One region of the Marinomonas foliarum genome, then DNA from elsewhere that is predicted to be linked to it. Evidence: predicted binding sites of a transcription regulator. Region 1 holds the regulator's gene; each other region holds the start of a gene.
The links. Region 1 encodes FNR, which switches genes on or off when oxygen is low (the NO sensors DNR and NnrR bind a similar motif). Its sites were predicted from a motif close to TTGATNTANATCAA; they were not measured.
Positions count from the first base shown of each region.

Region 2: JSY38_RS11660 (cytochrome ubiquinol oxidase subunit I) is a predicted target of FNR. The motif match lies at 3,070-3,083, and genes of this name have one in related genera.
Region 3: JSY38_RS03490 (HP1242/YdcH family protein) is a predicted target of FNR. The motif match lies at 4,734-4,747, and genes of this name have one in related genera.

Region 1 is NZ_CP070273.1:134,762-142,612, reverse strand. Features, by position in the region: gene tusA (sulfurtransferase TusA) at 1-68, opposite strand, end outside; gene JSY38_RS00705 (alpha/beta family hydrolase) at 85-669, opposite strand; gene hemN (oxygen-independent coproporphyrinogen III oxidase) at 853-2,223, shown strand; gene fnr (fumarate/nitrate reduction transcriptional regulator Fnr) at 2,245-3,006, shown strand; gene JSY38_RS00690 (adenine phosphoribosyltransferase) at 3,031-3,573, shown strand; gene JSY38_RS00685 (YfaZ family outer membrane protein) at 3,654-4,220, opposite strand; gene ttcA (tRNA 2-thiocytidine(32) synthetase TtcA) at 4,231-5,070, opposite strand; gene JSY38_RS00675 (SprT family zinc-dependent metalloprotease) at 5,190-5,714, opposite strand; gene JSY38_RS00670 (RecQ family ATP-dependent DNA helicase) at 5,711-7,471, opposite strand; gene JSY38_RS00665 (UPF0149 family protein) at 7,568-7,851, shown strand, end outside.
Region 2 is NZ_CP070273.1:2,517,036-2,524,886, forward strand. Features, by position in the region: gene JSY38_RS11645 (EamA family transporter) at 1-116, opposite strand, end outside; gene JSY38_RS11650 (hypothetical protein) at 290-427, opposite strand; gene cydB (cytochrome d ubiquinol oxidase subunit II) at 427-1,440, opposite strand; gene JSY38_RS11660 (cytochrome ubiquinol oxidase subunit I) at 1,437-2,876, opposite strand; gene JSY38_RS11665 (sensor histidine kinase) at 3,228-5,144, shown strand; gene JSY38_RS11670 (sigma-54-dependent transcriptional regulator) at 5,131-6,495, shown strand; gene JSY38_RS11675 (LysR family transcriptional regulator) at 6,520-7,419, opposite strand; gene JSY38_RS11680 (M20 family metallopeptidase) at 7,527-7,851, shown strand, end outside.
Region 3 is NZ_CP070273.1:750,958-758,808, reverse strand. Features, by position in the region: gene JSY38_RS03505 (YfhL family 4Fe-4S dicluster ferredoxin) at 1-89, opposite strand, end outside; gene trhP (prephenate-dependent tRNA uridine(34) hydroxylase TrhP) at 100-1,470, opposite strand; gene JSY38_RS03495 (TonB-dependent siderophore receptor) at 2,015-4,183, opposite strand; gene JSY38_RS03490 (HP1242/YdcH family protein) at 4,413-4,673, opposite strand; gene JSY38_RS03485 (DUF748 domain-containing protein) at 4,902-7,851, opposite strand, start outside.

The DNA.
Region 1 (7,851 bases):
ACATGCAGCATCATAACGGGTTCTGGGCAAAGTAAATCAGTTGCATCAAGCAGTGCTTGGTGTTCCATAATGTTTTCCCTTTGATTAGGTATTAAGTTCGAGCCATTTTTTTGTGTGTGCTGCTAATTCTAGAATGGTATCGTCTATGCTTTTGTTGAGCTTTTTAAGGGTTTTGAAGTCGTGATCAGCACCTTCAATCCATAGAACTTCGACATTATCAGGCAATGACTGTCGACTCACCCAATCTAGAGAACCAAGCTGATCTCTTGTTCCTTGAATAATAAGGCATGGTTGTTTTAACCCTTCAAGAAACGACAACCTATTTTTTTCAGGCTTGCCAGCTGGGTAAAAGGGGAAGCCAAAACAAATAACCGCTTTGACACAAGGCAGATGACTCAATTGAGTGCCTACACGCCCTCCCATCGATTTGCCAGCAACCACACATGCGTCTTCATTTTCGATAAGTTGTTCAAACTCTGGGATAAGAGACTTGAAGTTCGGTGGTGGCCTTTTATTACCTGTACGCTCCTGTTCTGCCATATATGAGAAAGTAACAGGATGTACGACTTGTTTGGTTTGCTCATTAAGGGCGTTGCAAAGGCGTACTAAAAAGTCGTTTTTATGACCTGCTCCAGCCCCATGAGCAAAGTATATAGGGAGTGTTTTCATACTTTCATGCTTAAAAGCCACTATTAAATCAGATTCATCTTAGCGTTAGAACTAAATTCAATTTTTTATAGAAATTGAAGTCGGTTTTTTCAACATTCAGGAAGATAACTATTGATCTGTGTCAGAATAAGCTCTTGCTTGAAAGAGTAGAATTCCTATTAGAAATTTTAATAGGAACGAATAATGATCTGGGATTCCGCACTTATTAGTAAGTATGATTTATCTGGGCCTCGCTATACCTCTTATCCTACTGCTCCACAGTTTGACGCTTCAATCAGCAAAATAGCGCTGATTGACAAGATGTTAATGCCATCGGAAGCAGATCTTAGTTTGTATTTTCATGTTCCATTTTGCGCGCACCTTTGTTACTACTGCGCGTGTAACAAGATTGTCACTAAGCAATACGATAAAGGGATAGAGTATGTTGAGTTGTTAGGTGAAGAAATGAGACTGCGTAGTCTTATGCTTGATGACTCAAGGAAGGTCACACAGCTCCATTTTGGTGGTGGCACCCCTACTTTCCTGACAGAAGATCTTATTAAAGTATTATTTGATAGCGTCAAACAATATTTCAATTTGGTTAATGATGGTTCACAGGATTACAGTATTGAGATCGATCCTAGAGAGATTAACTACTCAAAACTTGAGCTACTGACTGAAATGGGTATCAACCGAATTAGTGTTGGCGTCCAAGACTTTGATCATAAGGTTCAGAAAGCAATACATAGAGTACAGCCCTATAGTATGGTTGAAAGCCTTGTTGAAGACGCTAGGAAGTTAGGCATTAAATCGATTAATTTCGATCTAATCTATGGCTTGCCTTATCAATCTATTGAAGGCTTTAAAGAAACGCTTAAACAGGTTGTTTCATTATCACCAGAGCGGATTTCTTTGTTTAATTATGCACATTTACCTGATCGTTTTCGCGCTCAAAGACGCATAAGTGATGACTCTTTGCCTTTATCTAGTATGAAGCTTGATTTGCTTAAAATGAGCATAGAATACTTATTGGCCGCTGGTTACGAATACATTGGTATGGATCATTTTGCAAAACCGAATGATGAACTAGCCATAGCTCAAAAACAGGGAGAATTACAACGAAACTTTCAGGGCTACACTACACATGCGGGCACGGATTTAATCGCATTTGGTGTTTCTGCAATTAGTGAACTAAATGGCGTATATATTCAGAATTATACTGACTTACCTACTTATAGGAGTAGTATTGAAAAAGGTCAGTTAGCTATTGCTAAGGGATATATTAGTGACTGTGATGATAGAATACGCCATCATGTCATCATGACTCTAATATCACAGTTTCAGTTAAACATGACGTTAGTTGAGCAAAAATTTAGTATTGATTTTGATAAGTATTTCTCACAGGAAATAGATAGCTTAACTCCCATGCTTCAGGATGGAATGTTGGAGTTTGATCGAAGTGGAATGCAGACCACTATTAAGATCACAGGCCGTGGACGCTTGCTTATTCGCTGTATTTGTATGGTTTTCGATAAGCATTTAAATAGCACAGTAAAATTCTCAAAAGTTATTTGAATTAATATCAGGGAGATTGATATGTCACTGACACACACACACTCACGATTTAACAGTACGCTCACTTCACAGTGCCAAAACTGCAGTTTGAGCGCACTTTGCCTTCCAATCGCACTTGCAGATGAAGATATTAATCGATTAGACCAGATTATTGAGCGTAAAAAACCCCTTAAAAAGGGAGAGTTCTTGTTTCGCCAAGGTGAGGCCTTTGATTCTGTTTATGCTGTACGTTCAGGTACGTTAAAAACATTTAACATTACCTCCTTTGGAGAAGAGCAGATTACAGGCTTTTATTGTCCTAGCGAGCTGGTCGGTTTAAGTGGAATTGATTCAGGAGCCTACCCTGTGTCAGCAAAAGCACTTGAGACTACGACCGTATGTGAAATTCCGTTTAGTCATCTAGAAGAGCTTTCATCACAAATCCCCTCCTTAAAACATCAAATTTTTAAAGTTATGAGCCGTAAAATATCTGATGATCAACAGATGATGGTGCTTTTGGGTAAAAAGAACGCAGATGAAAAAGTGGCTTCTTTTCTACTGAACTTATCTAACCGTTTTAAAAAGCGTGGATACTCAGCCAGCTCTTTTCGTTTGTCTATGTCTCGTGGAGAGATTGGTAATTATCTAGGGCTTGCGGTAGAAACGGTTAGTCGTGTTATTACTCGTTTTCAAAAAAATGAGTTGATACATGTCGATGGTAAAGAGATTGAAATCGTTGATTTCCCAGAAATGCAAAAACTCGTTGGGGTTGCGAGTGATTGTGGTAAAATCAGTCAAATTTGATTGATATATTGAGGCAATACCATAATGCTCTACGATGATTTTTACGTTAAGTCACTAATACAAACAATAGAAGACTGGCCTAAGCAAGGCATCAGTTTTCGGGATATTACTCCCATTTTTAGTGACCCAAAAGGGATGAGAATGGTTGTGGATGCTTATGTGCATCGCTATATTTCTTCTGATATTACTCACATTGCCTGTATTGATGCTCGTGGCTTTCTTATTGCTGCTGTTCTTGCGTATGAATTACAAAAACCACTGATCTTGGTTCGTAAGAAAGGCAAGCTGCCAGGCAAGACTATTTCACAAAAGTATGCCTTAGAATACGGAGAGGCTGAGTTAGAAATACAAGAAGGTGCGGTTAAAGCAGGTGATGAAGTCTTATTGTTTGATGACTTAATAGCAACAGGTGGAACTCTTCTCGCCGCAATAGAATTACTGTCAGCACAAGGTGCGAATATTAAAGAGGTTGCAGCAATTATTGATTTGCCAGACCTTGGCGGCAGTCAAAAACTACGAGACACTAACATACCAGTGTTTAGCCTTTGTGCTTATGATGGTGATTGATATCGCTATTTGAGCATTTTAAGGATAGAAAAAAGGTGGCTTTAGCCACCTTTTTAGTTTGTGTTAGAGCCTTACAACTATTAGAAATCAACCATGGCACCGATTGCAAAGCCTTCATTCGCTTCAACACGGCTATTGTTATCATAAACTGCAACTGTTTTTCCATAGCTGATGTATGCACGGGCATTACGCATTGTCATGTACTCAGCACGAAATTCATAGGTATACATATGGTCTAAGTTTGTGAAAGATAAAACTTCTGGGGCATAGTAAATAGATCCATAAATGCTGATTCGGTTTGCTTGAGGTAGTGTGTAGCGGTACCAACCACCTAAAGCAAGTGCCATAGATAAATCGCTATCATTTTCTACGTCCGCATCGATGCCATATACACGAGCACCAATCCCAACTTGTAATGGTCCACTTGTGTCTGCATCTTGTACGTTAACGCCAATGTGTGTCGCTGTGAAACTTTCATCTTTGTCATAAGCAACGCCAGCGTCTACGCCGAACGTACCCATGTCAAAATTAACATCACCTTTTACTGTTTCGTTAGTTAAACTTACGCCAGCAGTCGACGCTGCGTTTACGACTGATGCGCCTAAAATACCAGCGGTCAATAATAGTGTTTTACAAGTAATGTTCATTTTTAAAATCCTATAACGAAATAATGTTTAATCTGTTCAAAGCATCAGGGTTTTGCTTCAAGCCTTTGAAATCGAATAACTCTGTATCTGCTAAGTGTGAAGGGACAATGTTTTGCATTGCAGAAAACATAGTTTCTGTTCTACCTGGGAATTCAACTTCCCATTTTTGAAGCATGTCTTTTACAACTTGTCTTTGAAGGTTCTCTTGTGATCCACACAAATTACAGGGAATAATTGGATACTCTTTCATGACAGCAAAGGCTTCGATATCTTTTTCTTTGCAGTAAGCCAAAGGACGAATAACCACATGTTTGCCATCATCGCTTAATAGCTTAGGCGGCATAGATTTGAGCTTGCCACCAAAGAACATATTCAAAAACAAGGTTTCAAGAATGTCATCTCTATGATGACCAAGAGCTATTTTAGTAGCACCAATTTCTTCCGCAAAACCGTATAGCGAGCCACGACGTAATCTTGAACATAACCCACAAGTGGTTTTTCCTTCAGGTACAATCTCTTTTACTATACTGTAAGTGTCGCGCTCTAATATGTGGTAATCAACACCCAATTCTTCCAAGTAAGCAGGTAAAATATGCTCAGGAAAGCCAGGTTGTTTTTGGTCTAAATTGACAGCGACAATACTAAAGTCTATCGGCGCACTTGCTTGCAGATTGCGAAGAATCTCCAGCATTGTATAAGAATCTTTACCGCCTGATAAACATACCATTACCTTGTCACCATCTTCAATCATGTTGAAGTCAGCAATCGCTTGGCCTGTCAGTCTGCGCAGACGTTTCTGGAGCTTGTTAAGCTCTAACTTTTCTTTAGGTCGACTAGATAAATCCATCATAAACACGCTATAAATAAAACGACGCTATATTACTATAAGGATAACGCCATCGCATCAAAAATGAAGGTTTCAGGGCAAAAGTGCACGTTAAATCACTATTATAAGAGTTTTATTACGCCCTAGCTGTTTTCTCCTATAAATTGTAAGTTTGTTTTACACCCCTTACAAATGTACTCAACTCCCTTTTGTGCTCTATTGTGGCGCTGTTTACTGAACTGATGCTTTTGACATGAGCAGCGATAAGCATATGGCTGTTTTTGAGGTGGTGTTTCAAAAGTATGGGTCCTACTGGGGTTGATGCCGTACACTTTTCTCATTACAGCTTGCCATTCTTTCCCGTGAGGCCTCACTGAATTACCATAAATCTGGAAAACAATTAGATGAGATACTTCGTGTGGAACCACAGTGTTAATAAACTCAGTTGGGTTTTGCTGGTACATAAAAAGGTTAAATCGCAGCTCGTTTTTTTGTAAGTGCGCCGTGCCTGCAGCTCGACCTCGCTGTTTTAGATTACATGTTGAACGTTTAAATTTATTGCCAAAGAATTCATCTGCCTTATCAAAGCAGTCATTTGCTTTATCAATAATATGACTTAAGGCGTTTGCTTTGTGTTCTTGAGTGGTTAACTCTAATTGCTCCATCATTGAGGACTCACCTCCAAAGCATCCATTTCATGTACTATTTCTAGCAGTGTATCTGCAAAATCTATGACTCGGTCTTTTGATAAACCGGTTAGTCTACTTAGGGATGCGATAGATTTTGGTTTATGGCGACAGATTAATCTTAGTTGGCTGTCACTGAGAACATTTTTACCATAAGAGTATTTCCACGCTATTACTTTATGCCAATTTACACTACCTATTTCAAGGTTGTCTTCATGTAGAGTTGGGTAGTACTGCTCATTGGGAATAATGATCTGAGTTTTACCTTTTAATACAGATCGTGACTTTTCATTTATGTGTACTGAAAAAGCAGAAATTGTGCCAAGTGTTATGTAATCGAATGCAATTAGGTGGCGAATGATGGCTTTCCACTGAACTTCATTAAGCTCTTTTCCTTTAGCAAATAATGGAGATTTTTCAGCATTAGCTGCCAGTACAGACTTGGTTTTTTTTCCCAGCAATATCTGAATTAGTAAAGAGAAAGGTTGAATGCCTCGTGTGTAATAAATTAATGAAAGCAGCTTTTGGCTTGCTATCGTCACATTTTGTTCAGATGTATTGGAAAGGCACCTATCGCAGTTATTGCATACGGGCAAGTCTTCATCAAAATGCGCCAATAAATTTTGTCTTCTACAGCCCCTACTTTCTAAAACTCGAAAAAATTTACCTACACTCGCCAATTCCTTGTTAGCAGAAAAAGGTTGCAATGAGGCTAATTGCTGAGCTTGAATCATATCTTGCAGGCCGTACAAAAGCAGTGCTCTAGCAGGCTTTCCATCTCGTCCCGCGCGGCCTACTTCTTGAAAATAAGATTCCGCATTACTGGGTAGGTCTATGTGAACAACAAATCGGACATGTGCAATATCAATCCCCATGCCATAGGCTGTTGTCGCTACCATTATGGTCCCTGGTTGTTGAGTAAAAGCATTGTGATTAGCTTGCTTATCTTCTTCGGTCATTGCAGCGTGATAGCATAAGCTTGGCAAACCTAGTTCACTAAGCCAATCTGCAAGCTCTTCAGTTTTCTTTCTTGATCTGCAATAAATAATGCCCGTTTCACCTGGCACTTCATGATGTAAAAAATACAACACTTGTTGCTTGGCTTTACGTTTTTGGGCGATTTGAATCTTTATATTTGATCGATCAAAACTGCTACGCAGAACCTGACAATTATTCAATCGTAGAGATGTTTGAATCGTGTTTATTGTCTCTTTATCGACAGTTCCGGTTAAAGCGATGATGGGGACGTTTGGAAAAGATTCTTTTAGTTGCCCCAACTGACTGTACTCAGGCCTAAAAAAACTCCCCCATTGAGAAATACAATGTGCTTCATCTATGGCAAATAAAGAAATATTAAAACTGTGTAAAAAGCCGATAACAGATGGTTGGACTAACTTTTCAGGCGATATGTAAAGCAAGTCGATATGTTCGTGTCTTAGAGCCCAGATTAAGTCATCTTGCTCACCAGGGTTTAGAGTGGAGTTTAGAAACTTAGCTCGAATCCCCTTTTTGCTTAACTCTTCTACTTGCTGAGACATTAAAGACAGTAATGGGCTAACAATGACTGCCACGCCATGCCTGATCAAACCTGCGGATTGGTAGACTAAGGATTTGCCCCCGCCCGTAGGCGCAGCAAGTAAAACATCCTGCCCTGCGCACAAAGCATCGATCGCCACTTCTTGTAATGGGCGATATTCTGAGTAACCTAAGCGGGAAAGTGTGAGTGTCTTTAAATTCATTTAGGAATTATCCCTTAACGCACTGCTTTCTGCATCGATTTTTCGCTCTCTTTTCGCTAGAATCATAAACTTAATTTGTATCGGGGAAACATATACATGGCACATCAACCTCTTGATGATCTTGAACTAGAGACGTTAGAAAATTTTTTGGAATCGGATCAAGTTCATGAGGAATGTCAGAACTTTGTGATGGCTCATGGCTTTTTGACGGCATTAGCTATTTGTCCTGCACCGACAGCGGACAATCAATGGTTACCCGTTATTTTCGAAGAGGCGCCACAGTTCGAAAATGAAAAGCAAGAAAAGCAAATCACCCAGTATTTATCCCGTCTTTTTGTTGATATTCAAAAAGAGCTAGAATCTGAAGATGGCTTTATGGT
Region 2 (7,851 bases), 1.6 Mb from region 1:
CGTAATCCGCCCAACATCATTGGAGTGAGCTCGTCTAACCCCCAACGCATGACAATAAAGTTAAAGCCCCAGGCGACAATAATAAAGAGTGCCAAAAACATATCTTTGCGAATCATGTCTAGTCCTTAACCGTATGATGATGAGGCGTAAAGCAGCAAGTTACTTTACGTGTTTTATCATGATTTGCACATGGACAGATAAAGGAAGAATAGAGGACACAGATGCAAAAAAAACTGGCCTGCTTGTTACTTAGCTAAGGCCAGTTCTTTTATTTACTGAGATTAAGACGTTACGGCAATCCCGTCATTAGCAGTTTAATACCATAAGATGCGGTTAATATGGCAATAAAGCCGATGCCGTACAGCAGCAAAAACCATTGCCACGATTTGAGTTTGGCGGCTTTTTCTTTCAGGCTTTTGAGTGACATTAGTAACCCTCCTGATAATCTTCCACCTTACCGGCAAAGACGCGATAACCCCATAAAGTGTAGGCACAAATCAAGGGCACGAAGATGCATATACCTGGCAGTAAGAAAAGCAAGCTGCTGTCTGGCGATGCTGCTTCCATAAAGGTTAACTGTCTTGGTATTAAGTAAGGGAATAAACCAACGACAAGCCCTGCAAAACCCAGTAAGAAGAGTGTTGCTGCATACCAAAAAGGTCGACCTTCGTGGTGAACGGTTCCTGTGGCGTGGCTGTTTAAATCTTTCCAAGCCAACACCGCGACCACCAAGGTGATGATAGGCAGTGGCGATAGCCACAAGAAATTCAAGCCAGAGAACCAGCGCTGTCGAATGCCCACTTGGCTAGCCACTGTCCACAAGCTCACAATGACCATAGCCAAAATAGTGATAATCAAGAGTTGTTTGCCCAATGTCGCTGCATGCTCTTGAATACGGCCACGGCTTTTCATAAACAGATAACAAGCGGCTAATAGTGCATAGCCAGCCATTACGGAAAAGCCAGTCAATATAGAAAACGGCGTTAACCAATGCAGGCTAGATAAACTGTCGACACCGACTGGCACGCCTTGAACGATTGAGCCTAGCAACATGCCTTGGCAAAATGCCGCAATAGCAGACCCTGCGCTGAAGGCAAAATCCCAATAAGGTCGAGAGGTATCGGACTTAAACCGGTATTCGAACGCCACACCGCGAAAGATCAAAGCAAACAGCATGAGCATGATGGGTAGATAAAATATTGAGGCAATGTCCGCATAAGCCGCTGGAAAGGCGGCAAACAAGACGACTCCACCAAAGACTAACCAAGTCTCGTTGCCATCCCAAACGTGTGAGATAGAACGCATTAAATGATCACGCTCGCCTTCTTGGTTAAACCAAGGGTAGAGAATGCCAATCCCTAGGTCGAAGCCATCGAGTAGCACGTACATAAAGATGGCAAAGCCTAAGACGAGGAAGTAGAAAAAAGCCAAATCCATCATTTATCTCCTTGTGCTTGTGAAGTTTGATCGTTTGCTTGCTGTTCTTTCGTTGTTAGCGACTTTACCCAAGCCAATGCATAGCCCGGCGCTTTCATACCAATCAATTGTTGTTCTAGCGCTTCCATGGAAGGCGGCCCTTTTTTAATCAACTTACGCATAAAGTAGAGATAAACACCGATCAGTAAGCTGTAAATGATGACAAACATGGTCAAGGTAAAGAGCACACGCTCCGGAGGAAGTGGCGATACGATCTCTGACGTTCTAACGAGGTTATAGACAATCCAAGGCTGACGGCCAATTTCCACCACATACCAACCTGCCAGCACCGCAATGACTCCCATCGGCGTAAAGAGTGTCACCAGAGATAAGAAGGCTTTGTTTTCATACAAGCGGCCTTTTCGACGTAACAAGAGCGCTAGCGCCGCGATGCCCATCATACCAAAGCCAATGCCAACCATGACGCGGAAAGACCAAAACACTAGTGGTACGTTCGGTCTATCTTCAGGTGGAACGGCTTTTAAGCCTTGTACTGCACCATCCCAAGAGTGAGTCAAAATCAAGCTACCAAGATTAGGAATACCAACCTGATAATCGTTTGATTCGGTTTCCATATTGGGCATAGCGAATAGCAGTAGAGGAACGTTTGCTTCTTCCGCAGGCCAAATACCTTCCATGGCCGCCAATTTAGTGGGCTGATGCTCTCTTACGTTCAAGCCATGCATATCACCTATCCATGCTTGCAGTGGCGTTAGCACCAAGGCAAACCACATGCACATGGACAGGCCTTTTTTTGCAAAAGGAATGTTTTTCTTTTTCAGCAAATAATAAGCACTGATACCTGCTACCACGAAAGTCGCAGTGATTAACGAAGCAACCACCATGTGAGTGAAGCGGTAAGGCATAGATGGATTGAAGATGACTTCCATCCAGCTCTCGACTTCGAATTTACCGTTGACGATTTTGTGCCCTGTTGGAGTTTGCATCCAAGAGTTCGCTACAATGATCCAAAACGCTGAAATCCAAGTACCTACCATTACGGTGAGAGTAGCGAAGTAATGCAGTTTTCGTCCAACGCGTTGCCAACCGAACAGCATAACGCCAAGAAAGCCAGCTTCCATGAAGAAAGCTGTGAGCACTTCATAGGCCATCAGTGGCCCAATCACAGCCCCAGTCATTTCGGAAAATTTGGAGAAATTAGTACCAAATTCATAGGACAAGACAATGCCAGACACCACGCCCATGCCGAATGTAATGGCAAAGGGTTTGATCCAGAACTTGGCGAGCTGCAAGTAGTAAGGGTTGTGTGTTTTGAGCCATAAGCCTTCCCAAATGGCAATTAGCGTCGCCAAACCAATGGTGATGCTGGGGAAAATAATGTGAAAGCTCACAGTAAAGGCGAACTGTATGCGAGATAAGATGGCGACGTCGAGGTCCATAATGGCTCCCTTGGGAATCAATAAGCGTTAAGAGATATATAGATAAGGTTAGGCGTTTCTCTTAACTCTTAGCGTACGCATTTGCTGCAAAGCCAGAGGTAATAGGGCTAAGCCAACAATGCTAAAAAGCGCGATGATTTCGGTCATTAAAAATCCAGTATTCATGATGCTTGTCCTGTTATTTGAAAATGATTTGATTTAAATCAAGGTTGCCTTACCTACAGCAAGGGACAGGCCAATTATTAGTTAAATTTATACTATTGATTTTAAAGGAAAAATTTTCGTCTTTGCATGAAGTGTAAAAAAGGTTTACGATTTTCTCACTTTTAGGTGTAAACGAGGTTTACGATTTTGACACTTTCCCTGATGTTTGAAGTGGCCATGTTGGTGACCAGTGTGTGCGGCGTATTGGTCGCGGTCTGGTTATTGTGGCGAGCCAGAAAACAAAGTGACCTACAAGCCTTGGCAGGTTTTGCCATTATGATGGCGATTTGGTGCTTTGGGCATGTGGTCTTGTTCCAAGGCTACGAGCAAATTGGCATTCATATCATTCTCGCCAACCCACTGATGCCGACCTTTTTTTTACACTTTGCCATTCGTTTTGTGAACTCTGTCCCCGTTAAAGAGCCGATGCTTGAGCATTTATATCGTGCGGTGCCTTGGTTTTATCTCACTAGTTTCGCAGTGGTGTTACAGAGTTGGTGGATAGGCGCGGGCGATGCAATTAGTACCTTGGATACACGTTCCTTTTTTATTTTTACCGAGGCCGGGGCGTGGAATCTCGCTTATACCGTGTTGATCGGCATCTTGGCTCATGGTGTTTTGCTGTTTGGTTGGTATCGTCATTCTGGCAACAAGAAACGATCGATTCTCGCCATGTTTGGCGTTGGTGCGTGGGGCTTGTTGTTGGCGACCAGCTTTGTGTTTCCTTCTTTCGGCATTAGCTGGTTCCCTTACCCCATGTTACTGCTGCCGACGTATCTACTACTGCTGGTTTATGCAGTGGTGCGTTATCAGATTTTATCGGTTAATGCGTTCGCTAATCGGGCCTTGCTTTGGGTCGCCATGATGTTGGTGATTCTCTGTGTGATCGCGGTAATTAGTGTGGTGTCTGGCCGTATCGGTTTGCAGGCGCTGGCCAATGTACCCAGTTGGCAACTCTGGTTGTATTCCTTGCTGATCTTGGTGGTAGCTGCGCTGATATATCAGCCCTTGAGTCGCTTAATTTCTCGGCTGATTTATCCCGGAGCCTCATTAAATGAAGCGGTATTAGATACTTGGTCAACGCAATTGAAAGAGGCTCAGTATTGGACAGAATTGACAAGTGTTGGTGAGCAGTTACTTTCGCGACAAATAAGACAAAATGTAGCGATTCAATTGCAACACGGCGATCACTCGGTAGATGAGCAGAATAATGCATTGGCCATACAAGTGTTTCGATCGGAGTCTGATTGGCACTTTGTATTAATCGGTTGGGAAGATGCCAGCCCAGGTATGCGTTTGACGGCGGAAGTGTTTGCGTCTTTATTCACGACCAGTTGTGGTTTGCTTGAACGCTCGTTGGCCCTGGCGGTAGCCGAACGAAAACGCATGGACGAACAGCATCTGGTCGAGCTGGGGAGTTTGTCTGCAGCGATGGCCCATGAGCTGCGCAATCCTCTGAATATTATCTCCATGGCGGCTTATGACGCACCAGCCGAAACGCGCCAGCATATTCAAACTCAGCTAAAACGTGCGGATCGTTTGGTGAGCGATATGTTGGTCTATTCCGGTGGTTTGTCATTGCAAATTGTTGCCACACCATTGCGATCATTAATTGCTAGCGTACTGGCGCAAGCCCAGCTAGAAGGTGTGGCGTTTGAGCTAGATATCGATGAATCGATTGAGCTGGATGCTGACCCCCAACGACTACAGCAGGTGTTTATTAATCTCATTGATAACGCCGTGTCTTTTTTACGCTCCACGCCCGATGGTAAGTTGTTTATTGAAGCCGAAGAAGAGGACCAACAGCTTGTGATTCGCGTCCACAACAACGGGCCAGCAATCGATGCAAGCTTACAAGGTGAAGCCTTGTTTCAACCCTTTGTGACTAAGCGAGCAGGCGGTAGCGGGCTAGGTTTAGCCATTGTACGCCGTATTGTTGATGCCCATGGCGGGAAGATTCAGCATCGTTCTGATTCGACATGGCCTGTGACCTTCGAGCTTATTTTACCTCGCCATTTTTCTGGCACTGCTATTTCAAATAGAGAAATCCATGACTCAAAATAAAATACTATTGGTTGATGACGAACCTGCTTTTCGTGAACTGGCGAGCCGCTGGTTGGCTAATCAAGATTATCACGTGAAAACGGCGGGCAGCCTAGATGAAGCGCGGAATGCTTTGGCGTCGTTTGATGCGGACCTGATTCTCTTGGATCTTTCCATGCCGCCGAGTTTTGATCCACAAGTCACCTTGGGTGCTATGGACGATTTTACTGGTCGCCCAGTGATTATTATTACTGGTCATGCGGATCGAGAATTGGCGCTTAAAGCTATTGAGTTCGGCGCTTGGGATTTTATTGCCAAGCCGATTGATCCAGATATGTTAGCGGTAGTAGTGCGTCGAGCGATTACCAAAACCACTTTAGAACGAGAGCTGACTCAGCTAAAAAAAATCAGTCATTCTTCCCAAGGGGCGTCGGCGTATATTGGTCATTCAATCAGTTCGCAAAAGGTCAGGGCGCTGGTGGAACGAATTGCGCCGACAGATGTGCGTGTCTTAGTGACTGGGCCATCTGGTACAGGCAAAGAAGTGATTTCCCGCACCTTGCATGACTTGAGTCATCGCGCGTCCAAGCCGTTTGTTTCTGTGCATTGCGGTGCTATCCCTGCTGATCTATTGGAAAGTGAGTTGTTTGGTTATGTGAAAGGCGCGTTTACTGGGGCAGAAAAAGACAAAGTTGGTTTGTTGAGTTTGGCCGATGGTGGCACTTTATTCTTGGATGAAATTGGTGAAATGCCGCTGGCTATGCAGGTCAAATTGCTGCGAGTGCTGCAAGAAGGCACTTTCTTTCCTGTGGGCGGTCGAGAGCAGAAATACATCGACATTCGGGTGATTTCCGCAACCAATGCAGATTTACTTGAAAAGGTTCGAGAAGGCAGTTTTCGAGAAGATCTGTATTACCGCATTAAAGGCGTCAATATTGAAACCCAAGCGTTGTCGGAGCGACTCGAAGATGTTCCAGTATTGCTGCAGTCATTTCTACAGCGTTTGCAAAGTCAGCAAATTAAACCGTTACAGCTCAGTCCTGAGGCGATGCAATGGTTTCGAGATCAGTCATGGCCAGGTAACGTCCGTGAATTGAAAAACGCCCTAGAAAGTGTTGCGTCTATTTGCCCACAAGGGCAAATTACCGTGGAAGACATTCAGCTGCTTTATCCTAGTGGCGAAGCCGTTTGTAAAACCACTGCGAACTCGCCGATAAGTGATGCCTCATTAGACGAACAAGTTCGAGACCTTGAAATTCGACTAATTACCCAAGCCTTAGAAAAAAACCAAGGCAACCGCACCCAAGCCGCCAAGCAACTGAGTATTTCCCGACAAGGGTTGATTAAGAAAATCGAGCGCTATGGGCTGTAGGCGAATATTGGTACCAATGAAGCATCAGCCTTGCTTTTTAAGCGACTCGGTAAGGTGACTTAAAAAATACCTTACGATAACGGGTAATTTTCTTCTCGACATGATTTGTACTTGAAGGCTGCGTTGAGCCAATGAAGGATCGCGGATCGGAAGAATAACCAGTCCATCATTCTGAGCACGTCTAGCAACCGTCAATTCACCACATAATGCAATGGCATTGTCACTCTCGCAAACAAAAGTATATATGGCTCCTACAGAGCTGCTAGACAACGCTGGGATGACTTGCACACCTTCAATATGACAAGCTATTTCGAACAAGTAACTCAGTGTTGTTCCTGGTTCAGATGTTGCGATGGGATACTCGGTTAAATCCCTTATGCTGATTTCTTGCTGACTAGCTAAAGGATGCTTTTTTGAGAGCAAAGCCACAACTGGAGAAGGGACTTGCAGAGAGACCTCAACACCTTGCTCAGGTTGTAAGTTAAAAGTAAATGCGGCATCTACACTGCCGTCTCTCACTAGTTGTGTAGCTCTACTTGAGTCGACGACCTGCAAAGAAAATCGAGCGCTAGGATACTCCAAACGAAATTGTGTAATGATATGGGGAAGAAAGTCCCAAGCCATACCTTCTGGGCAGGCCAGTGCGATAGATTGCTGCTGGATATTGCTTATGCCCTTCATTTCCGACATCACATTTTTAAATTCCAATGTATTGCGTAGTGCATAGGTATATAAAATATCGCCAGCTGGCGTGAGTGCCATCCCTCGTGCTTTACGCTCGAATAAAGTTAGCTGAAGCTTTTCTTCTAATTGGGCTATTTGTCGGCTGATTGCAGAGACGGCAACGTGCATTTCTTCTGAAGCAGCAGAGAGTGATCCTGTTTTAGCAACCGCATGAAAATATTTTAACGAGATGTCATTCATAAGCTTTCTATTTTATGGAAGGTTTTGTTATGTATTTGATAATTGTTGTAAAGCTTATTACAACTTAAGCTAAATACCATAGCAAATTCTTGTATTTTGGAGAGGTAATGTCTCAAGTAGTTAGTCAAGATAGTCGTGAAGTAGCCTTACAGCAAGCGGTTGCAACCATTATGAACGGCCAGTTTATCGAAACGTTGACGCGTCGAGTAGCGTTTGCATCAGAAAGTCAAAACCCAGGTGCCAGTGCTGAACTGATGAAATACTTAACAGACGAAATTCAGCCGACCTTAGCGAAACTAGGTTTTGAGTGCGAAATATTTCCAAACCCCATCGCGTCTTGTCCGCCACTACTAATCGCTAAACGTATCGAAGATGAGTCTCTACCTACACTGTTAACGTATGGTCATGGTGATGTTACTAATGGGCAGACAG
Region 3 (7,851 bases), 620 kb from region 1:
ATCTTCGCGCCCATGGTGATGGCGTCGTTCGGGCATTCGGGTTCGCACATGTCGCAGTTTATGCATCGATCGTTAATGAGTAATGCCATAACTTTGCCTCTATACCGTCGCGCTGGCGTGAGGTTGGCGAGTGTTCTGTCCTTCCGGTAGGTTTCTCATGAGGATGCCCATGGAGGCATCGATGCCTTGCGGGCAAGGGATAGACACCACATGGCCACTGCCTTTTGCCACGTCGATAGGGCGACCTTGTTTGTCGTTCAGTTCGCCCAATGCAAAAGTGACATTGCCTTTTGGCGTCATTAATTCCAACGAGTCTCCCACACTGAAGCGGTTCTTCACTTCAATAGTGAGTGAGTCTTCGTTGGTAGCAATGACTTCACCGACAAACTGCTGTTTGTCACTGATGGAGTTGCCTGTCTCATAGTTTTGTAAATCCACATGGCGATGGCGCTGTAAGAAGCCATCTGTGTAACCACGGTTTGCTAGGTTATCTAAGCTGCTCATGAGACTGGAATCAAATGGGCGACCCGCGACGGCGTCATCAATGGCTTTGCGATAGATTTGTGCGGTTCTGGCGCAGTAATAAAAAGATTTGGTACGGCCTTCGATTTTCAGAGAATGCACACCCATTTTTACGAGTCGCTCAACGTGTTGAATGGCACGTAAATCTTTTGAGTTCATGATGTAAGTACCATGTTCGTCTTCAAACGCTGGCATGTATTCGTCTGGGCGGCCGTGTTCTTGTAGCAAAAACAGTTGATCGCTTGGCTCCTGAATTTGCACGGCAGAGCTTGGTGCTGTGCTGCTGGCAATGATTTGACCTGTCTCGTCTTGTGTCGCTTCGTGGGCGTTGTATTCCCAACGGCATGCGTTGGTGCAAGCGCCTTGGTTCGGGTCGCGTTTGTTCATGTAGCCAGACAATAAACAACGTCCAGAATACGCCATGCATAATGCCCCATGAACAAAGACTTCCAGCTCCATATCGGGCACTTTAAGGCGAATTTCTTCGATCTCATCCAGTGATAGTTCACGGGATAAAATAACGCGGGAAATGCCTTGTTGCTGCCAGAATTTCACGGTTGCCCAATTGACCGCGTTGGCTTGTACCGATAGGTGAATCTGTTGATCGGGAAAGGCTTCGCGAACCATCATGATTAAGCCCGGATCGGACATGATCAGCGCGTCTGGCTTGAGATCAATTACCGGCGCCAAGTCTTGCAAGTAGGTTTTCAATTTCGCGTTATGCGGTGCGATATTGCTGACCACGTAGAGCTTTTTGCCCAGCTCATGGGCTTCATTAATACCGATGCCCAGCTTTTCCAAATCGAACTCGTTATTGCGTACTCGTAAAGAGTAGCGCGGCTGGCCCGCGTAAACGGCATCGGCTCCGTAGGCGAAGGCATAACGTAGGTTTTTTAACGAACCTGCTGGAGAGAGTAATTCTGGCATGAAGGCTTTTTCTTGAGACATGAGGTTCACCGATCGATCAAAACGGGCGGAGTTTACCTGCGTGTTAATTGAACTCAAGCTCTTAGGGCGGGATTAATCGTCTAATTAAGACCTGCTTGATCTAGGTCAAAATGCCTATCTGGAATGAGGTGTTTTACGGGTAGTCAAACGAGCAAAACCCCCTCCCAGCCTCCCCCTTAGCAGGGGGAGGAGCTAAACGACTTCCGTCGATTTGTAGGTCAGATGAACCGAGGAACGAAGGTGTGATCTGACGGTTAACGGTATACATAACGCTTGAAAACGTACGTGATGCATACCAATACCCTCACAGCATTGCCTTTGAAAAAGAGTCGATTAGCTAATGATTCCATATAAAGAAACTATACAAATCAACTGATTGAAGGCGGAATGAATTGAGGGTGAAGAAGTAATCTGTCACACGCCTGATCACGGTCGTACCTCCCTCATCAGGCCTACAAAACCCGCTCCAATCTTCGCTGACTACCTTTAGCGACCCTCCTTCTCGGAAATGACAGCAGTTAAAATGTTATTGTTTTTTACTCAGTTAAAAATCGTACGTGGCAGAAAGGTAAACGCGACGACGTTCGCCGACGAATGAACCAATTTTTTCGGTAAAGCCGCTGACAGCGTATTCTTTATCAAGCAAGTTTTTGATGTTTAGCTGGAATCGCCAATCTTGCCATTGTGTCTGCCATGACATGTCGTAGACGGTGTAAGGTTTTACGGTTTGGCCCTGTCGGTTTATCTGGTCGCTCACGAAATCGGCCCCAAAGGCAATAGAGGAGTCTATGCTAGGGAAGTCGTATCGTGTCCACAAACCGAGCTGGTGATAAGGCGCGTTAGCAAAACGATCTCCGTCGGCGTATTGAATACCGTCGTTGGCTTCTTTTACGATGGTGTCATTGTAAGCGTAACTTAGATTGGCTACCCAGCGAGGAGTGATGTCAGCCATGACATCTAGTTCAACCCCTTGACTGCGAACTTTACCAAAGGCAACCAGCAAGTTACTGTCATTTGGGTCTTCTTGCAGGATGTTTTCACGGGTGATGTGGTAAGCCGCTAGGTTTACGTTTAAGCGGTTGTTAAACCAATAGCTGCGTACACCGGCTTCAAATTGTTGGCTTTCTTCTGGATCGAACAGGCTGCCATTGGCCGACTTCTGTTGGTCTGCAGCGTCTTGTGGTACAAAGCCGGTCGAAAAAGACACATAAGGTTTCCAGTTGTCATTGATTTTATAAGTAGCACCAACTCGGCTGGAATAACCTGTGTCGTTGTAGTCTGCTTTTGTAGTTCCCGTTTTTATCTTATAACCATCGTATTTTTCTTCAATCCGATCAATACGAGCGCCAGCGAGCAAGTCTAGTTGATTGGTTACTTTCCATTGATCTTGAACATACAAACCAATTTGATCCGTTGTTGTCGTTTCATCGGTTTTTAAGTTCATTGTGTAGGTATTAACATCATCTTGGCCGTAGATAGGGTTAGTTAGGCTAAGATTGGAAACGCCATCGGCTTTGTTTGCATAGCTGTATAGAAAGCTATTTTTCTGGTGGAAATAGTCGCTTCCGACTAGCAGGGTATGGTCGCCTAATTCGGCGATTAAATTACCTGCAAGCGTAATGCCTTTGCGGGTACGGACTTGGTCACGATATTGTCTTTGCGTGGTATCTGCAGTGCCATCGCTACTGCTATCTATCAGTTTGTTTATTTCATGATATTTCTGGGTTTCGGTGTTTTCGAAGTAACGAACCGAGACATTGCTGTCCAGCCATGAGTTGATGCTGTGGTCTAGGCGAGTCTGAAAGACTTGCGCGTCAAGCTCTTGGTAATCGGATTTTTCGTTATTGTTCCATGAGGTATCGGCTAAGAAGTTGCCATCGTCATCGGTTGGAATGCCGCGTAAACGGGCACCAGAAATGTATTGGTGAATGTCCGTGTATTGAACGGTAAGAGTGTTGTTTTCATCGATGTCCCAGGCATAACCAAGGTCAATAATCTGGTTTTCTTCTTCGACATTGTTTCGGTAGGAATCTTGACCGTCGGAGTAAATACCAACACGGTAGCGTTGCGAGGCGTCTTCATTAGCTGGGCCAGAGGATTCGATGCTACCACTTAAAAAGTCTTTATTACCCGCGCTGACTTTGAGGGTGTTTTTCTGTTCATACGTCGGTTTTTTCGTCACATAGTTTACGACACCGCCAGGTTCCCCTGCACCGTAGATTGCGCCAGATGGGCCTTTGAGGACTTGTATTTGCTCAATGGTAAACAGTTGAGGAATAGAGAAGTCACCAAATGGGTCGCCTTTAAGGCCGTTGTACAAGACTTCATCTTGGCTAAAGCCTCGTAACGTCACTGTCGATACGTTGTTTTGTGACATGCCAGATATTGAGCGATACAAATCGGTGATTTGTCGTGCGGCTTGGTCTTCAATCAAGGCTTCTGTCACCACTTGAACAGACTGAGGCGTTTTATCAATCGGCGTGGAGGTACGAGTAGCAAGTGCTGCTTCATCTTCCTTGTAGTAAGACAGAGCGCGGCCTTTTACCTGAAGTGTCTGAAGCTCTATGTTGGATCCATCCTTAACGTTGTTATCTCCATCATTGAGGTAACTGTCTTGTGTGATGTCATTTGCGGTATTTTCAGCAAAAATCACAGTAGAAAAAACAAGCGCACCACAGGCTTGCATCATCATTAAGGTGGTTCTTAATGTCATAGGTAAACCAAGAGTAAATGAGTAAGTTGCGTATGTTAATGTTTATGATATTCATTTACAAATGAGAATAAATTTACAAAAGTTTCAAAATACAAATGATGTGCTTTTTTATATCAAGACAGTATTCATTTCTCATACGATAGTGCGAGATGGTGCTGAAAGCGTGTGCTGTGAAGGAAGGTAAGAGGCAGAACAGCAAATAATAGAAGCCATTCTGCCAGAGGATTAGCTAGGCTTTTTCAGCCGCTAGTCTGGTGGCTTTTATATAGCCCTGAAGCGTATCTTTTAGCTGAAGTCGCTGCTTCTTCAGCTGTTCTTCTTCTGTAGTGCTCGCAGGAATGATTTCTTGCTCCATTTTTTCGACAGATTTGGTGAGATGGTTATATTCGTCGTAGAGTTTCCTGAAATGCGCATCATCCATTTTTAGTTGATGGATATCCTCTTTGAATTCAGGGAATTCGTTTACCAGAGCATGATCTTCAATCGGCATAACTGTCTCCTTTAAGTATTTACTTTAAGTTTAGGTTAGCCTACTTAAGCAGTTGTGCACTTGATGCTTGTCAGACTTTCCTTAAATAGTTATGGCTTGTTATTGGTGAATTTCAATGATGACGCATTCAGTTTATGGAAGAGTCCATAGTTTGCTGGGGGATTTGCTTTTTTTTGACAAAAAAACCGCAGTGGCTCGCGCCACTGCGGTTGTGTTTTGGGAGAAGTGTTAGAAGTTTAACTCTACTCTTGGCTTGCTGCTTCGAGAAAGGTCAACTTCAGGTGTGCATAGGTAGACACGAGAAGATGCGATACCTTCGTTGACCAAATAGTCTTTTAGGTTATCTGCGCGTTTTTGCGCTAAGTTGATAGCCTCATCTCTGGTGTCTTGGTCGATGGACACGGGTGGTTTCTCAAGACCTAAATCAAGGTAGCTTGTTATAGCACATGCTTTTAGCTGACTGTCTTTTTTGTCTTTCATTAGCGCTACCAGTTGTTCAAGGAAGGCGTCTTGAGCGTCATTTAACTGTTCGTCCTCAGCTTCAAATATTAACGGTTCGACACGAATTTTTAGTAGCTGATCACCTGCAAACTGCGCGATGCTAATGACATTGGCGTAAGGAATGAAGGTTTGCATCAAATAGGTGCTAGAGGCGGCATAAAGCGCCTTTTTAACTGGTAAGAATAAGAAATCTGTCCAGCCAAACTCAGGGTTTTCTATGTCACCAGAAAGCGGGATATTCAAATCAATATTGTTGTCTCTGTCTTTCAATACACTAACGGCAATATTCAGAGGTACGGCACCGGCTTTCATTACTGAGTTGCTTTCTTGGCGGCCACCTAAATCAAACTCCCTTAGTACTATGTTTGAGCTGCCATTTAAAACGCCGTCTTTTGCATTGAGTTTGAGATCTAAATCCAATTGCCCAGAATCAATTTGATAACCTAGGACATTGGCGATGTAAGAAGAGAAGGGCGGTAATTCTGCCTCGTTCACCACAACTTCAGTGTTTAACGTTAGCTTGTCGGCAAGTGGCCAAATAGTCGCATCGGCTTGTAATGTTGTATATTTGCCGTTGCGAGCTTTAAAAGCAAAGACAGTTGCTTGGTCTTTTTTCGTGGTATTTAGGTCTCGCAGAGACAATGTTTCTATGTCTAGTGCGCGTTTTAGCATGGGAGAAATGCTTTTATCTTGGAAGTAAAAGCGAGATTTTCCTGTTGTATCGTATGCGTCGAGAATGACGTAGTAAGGTGCTTTAAAGGCCGTGTCTTGTTCGTTTTCAAGTGTGCTTTTAGCGTCTTCGACTCTTGGTACTTGTGATTTTTGAGTGTTTTCTGTAGGGACTTTTTGCTCTTCCGCTTCAGTAAACACCAGGTTTTCAATATTCTGTTGAGCATCCAGCATTAAGTTAATATCAAGCGCGTCTGCGGTGATTTTTTTGATATCTGCACCATCTTGGTTGGCTTTTAATCGCTCTACTTTAAGGCTGTTTAGATGGCCTAGCGCGGGTAAAACTGTTTTATCATTTTGTGCGCTGATAAGTTCTGAGAAAGTGAAATCCATAATGCTTAATTGTGATAAGGAAGCCTCAAAGTCGCTGTCTTGTTGGGTAAATGAAAGGCTGTTGATATCCGCGTTTTTCCATGAAGCAATGCGCTTATTATTGGTTAACTTGCTGTCTAGAGATTCACTGCTGAAGTTAAGGTTAATACCTTCTACACGTGGTGCTTCTTGACCTGCTTGATCGACATTGAGCTGATCTGCTGTCAGGATTGCAGCACCAAGGGAAACATGTTTCTCGTCACTTTGGGTGGCATTTAATCCTTTAATATCGATCGACAGTTTAGAGTTTTGTGCCGACAGGCTGTCGCTGTCTTTTTGTAATGCTAGCGTATTAGATAGATTGAATACGTCGTAGTTGGCGGTATTTCCCGCTTGCTGAACAGTTAGTTCATTGCTTTGTACGTCAGCAATCAAAGAGGCTGTCATAGCTTCTGTTGAATCCATTGAAAAAGCTACTTCGTTCAAGGCTATTCGCAATTGTTTGTTCTGGACGGCAAGACTGTCTAGTGACAGAGCAAGCTCATTTAAGCCCAGCTCGGTAGAGGCAAGGTTAGCCGTCAGACCAGTTTCTTCATCCTGTTTGACATCAAAAGGTGCTTTCAGTGTTAGGTCGTTAAATTCTACTTGTTGTTGCGCTTGGGTAATAAGTGATTTGCCTAGCTGCACATCAAGATCGCCTGTTGCGGTTAAGCCTAGTTCATTTTGTTTTACATCAAAGGGTGTGCTTAGTTTTACGCTATTAAGTTTTGCGTTAAGGTCTGCTTGCGCAAAAGCTGGCATGTCCAGTTGCATATCTAGCTTACCTTTTGCGGTTAAGTCCGCATTATTTCGCGAAACATCAAAGGGAACGTTTAGGGCCAGTTTCTCAAGTTGTGCTTGCAACTCCCCTTGGGCAAAGGATGACTGGCTGGATTGGAGGTCCAAAGTACCTATCGCCGTTAATTGCTCAGCAGAAACAAAATGGATATTGGCTTTTGAAAGTGCCAGTGATGTGGACTTTGTGGTGGCTTTGTCTTGCTCGTTTAATGGCAAATCAAGGTTGTTGATTTGAGCATTCAGCGAAAGATTTTTAATATCAAAAACAGGTGAGTTATTAACGAGTTGTTGTGAAAATTGTAGGCTAGCTTCTAACTCCAACTGTCCTTTTCCTTCATGGTACGGCGCAGGTAGAAAGTGACGAAAGCTCTCTATCAGAATACGTGTATTTTGGATAGAAAGGTCGGCGCTGGCTTGTTCTGGTGAGTAGTCAAATTGGCTGTCTAATGACAATGCTGTGTCATTCAATAAGGCTGATAGTGCAATGTCACCTTCCCATGTCAGTTCCTGACCAGATAAACCTTCGATGGATAAATTGCTGATGGTAAGCGTATCAGCTTGTGCTGGAACGTTTAAATCTGGTTGACGAGACAGTTTGACTTGGCTGTCAGTGAAGGTGAAAGTAGGTAGTTTTATAGACCAAGGCGTACTGGTGCTTTCTTCAGTTTGTTCTGTGTCAGTGACTTCTTGATCTGGCTCTTGTTGATCTTCTGGTGTGGCGAATTGCGACGTATTAATACCGGCCACTATCCAGTCTTTTTCTTGTTGAGTGACTAGCAAGTTTAATCCGTCGATCTTA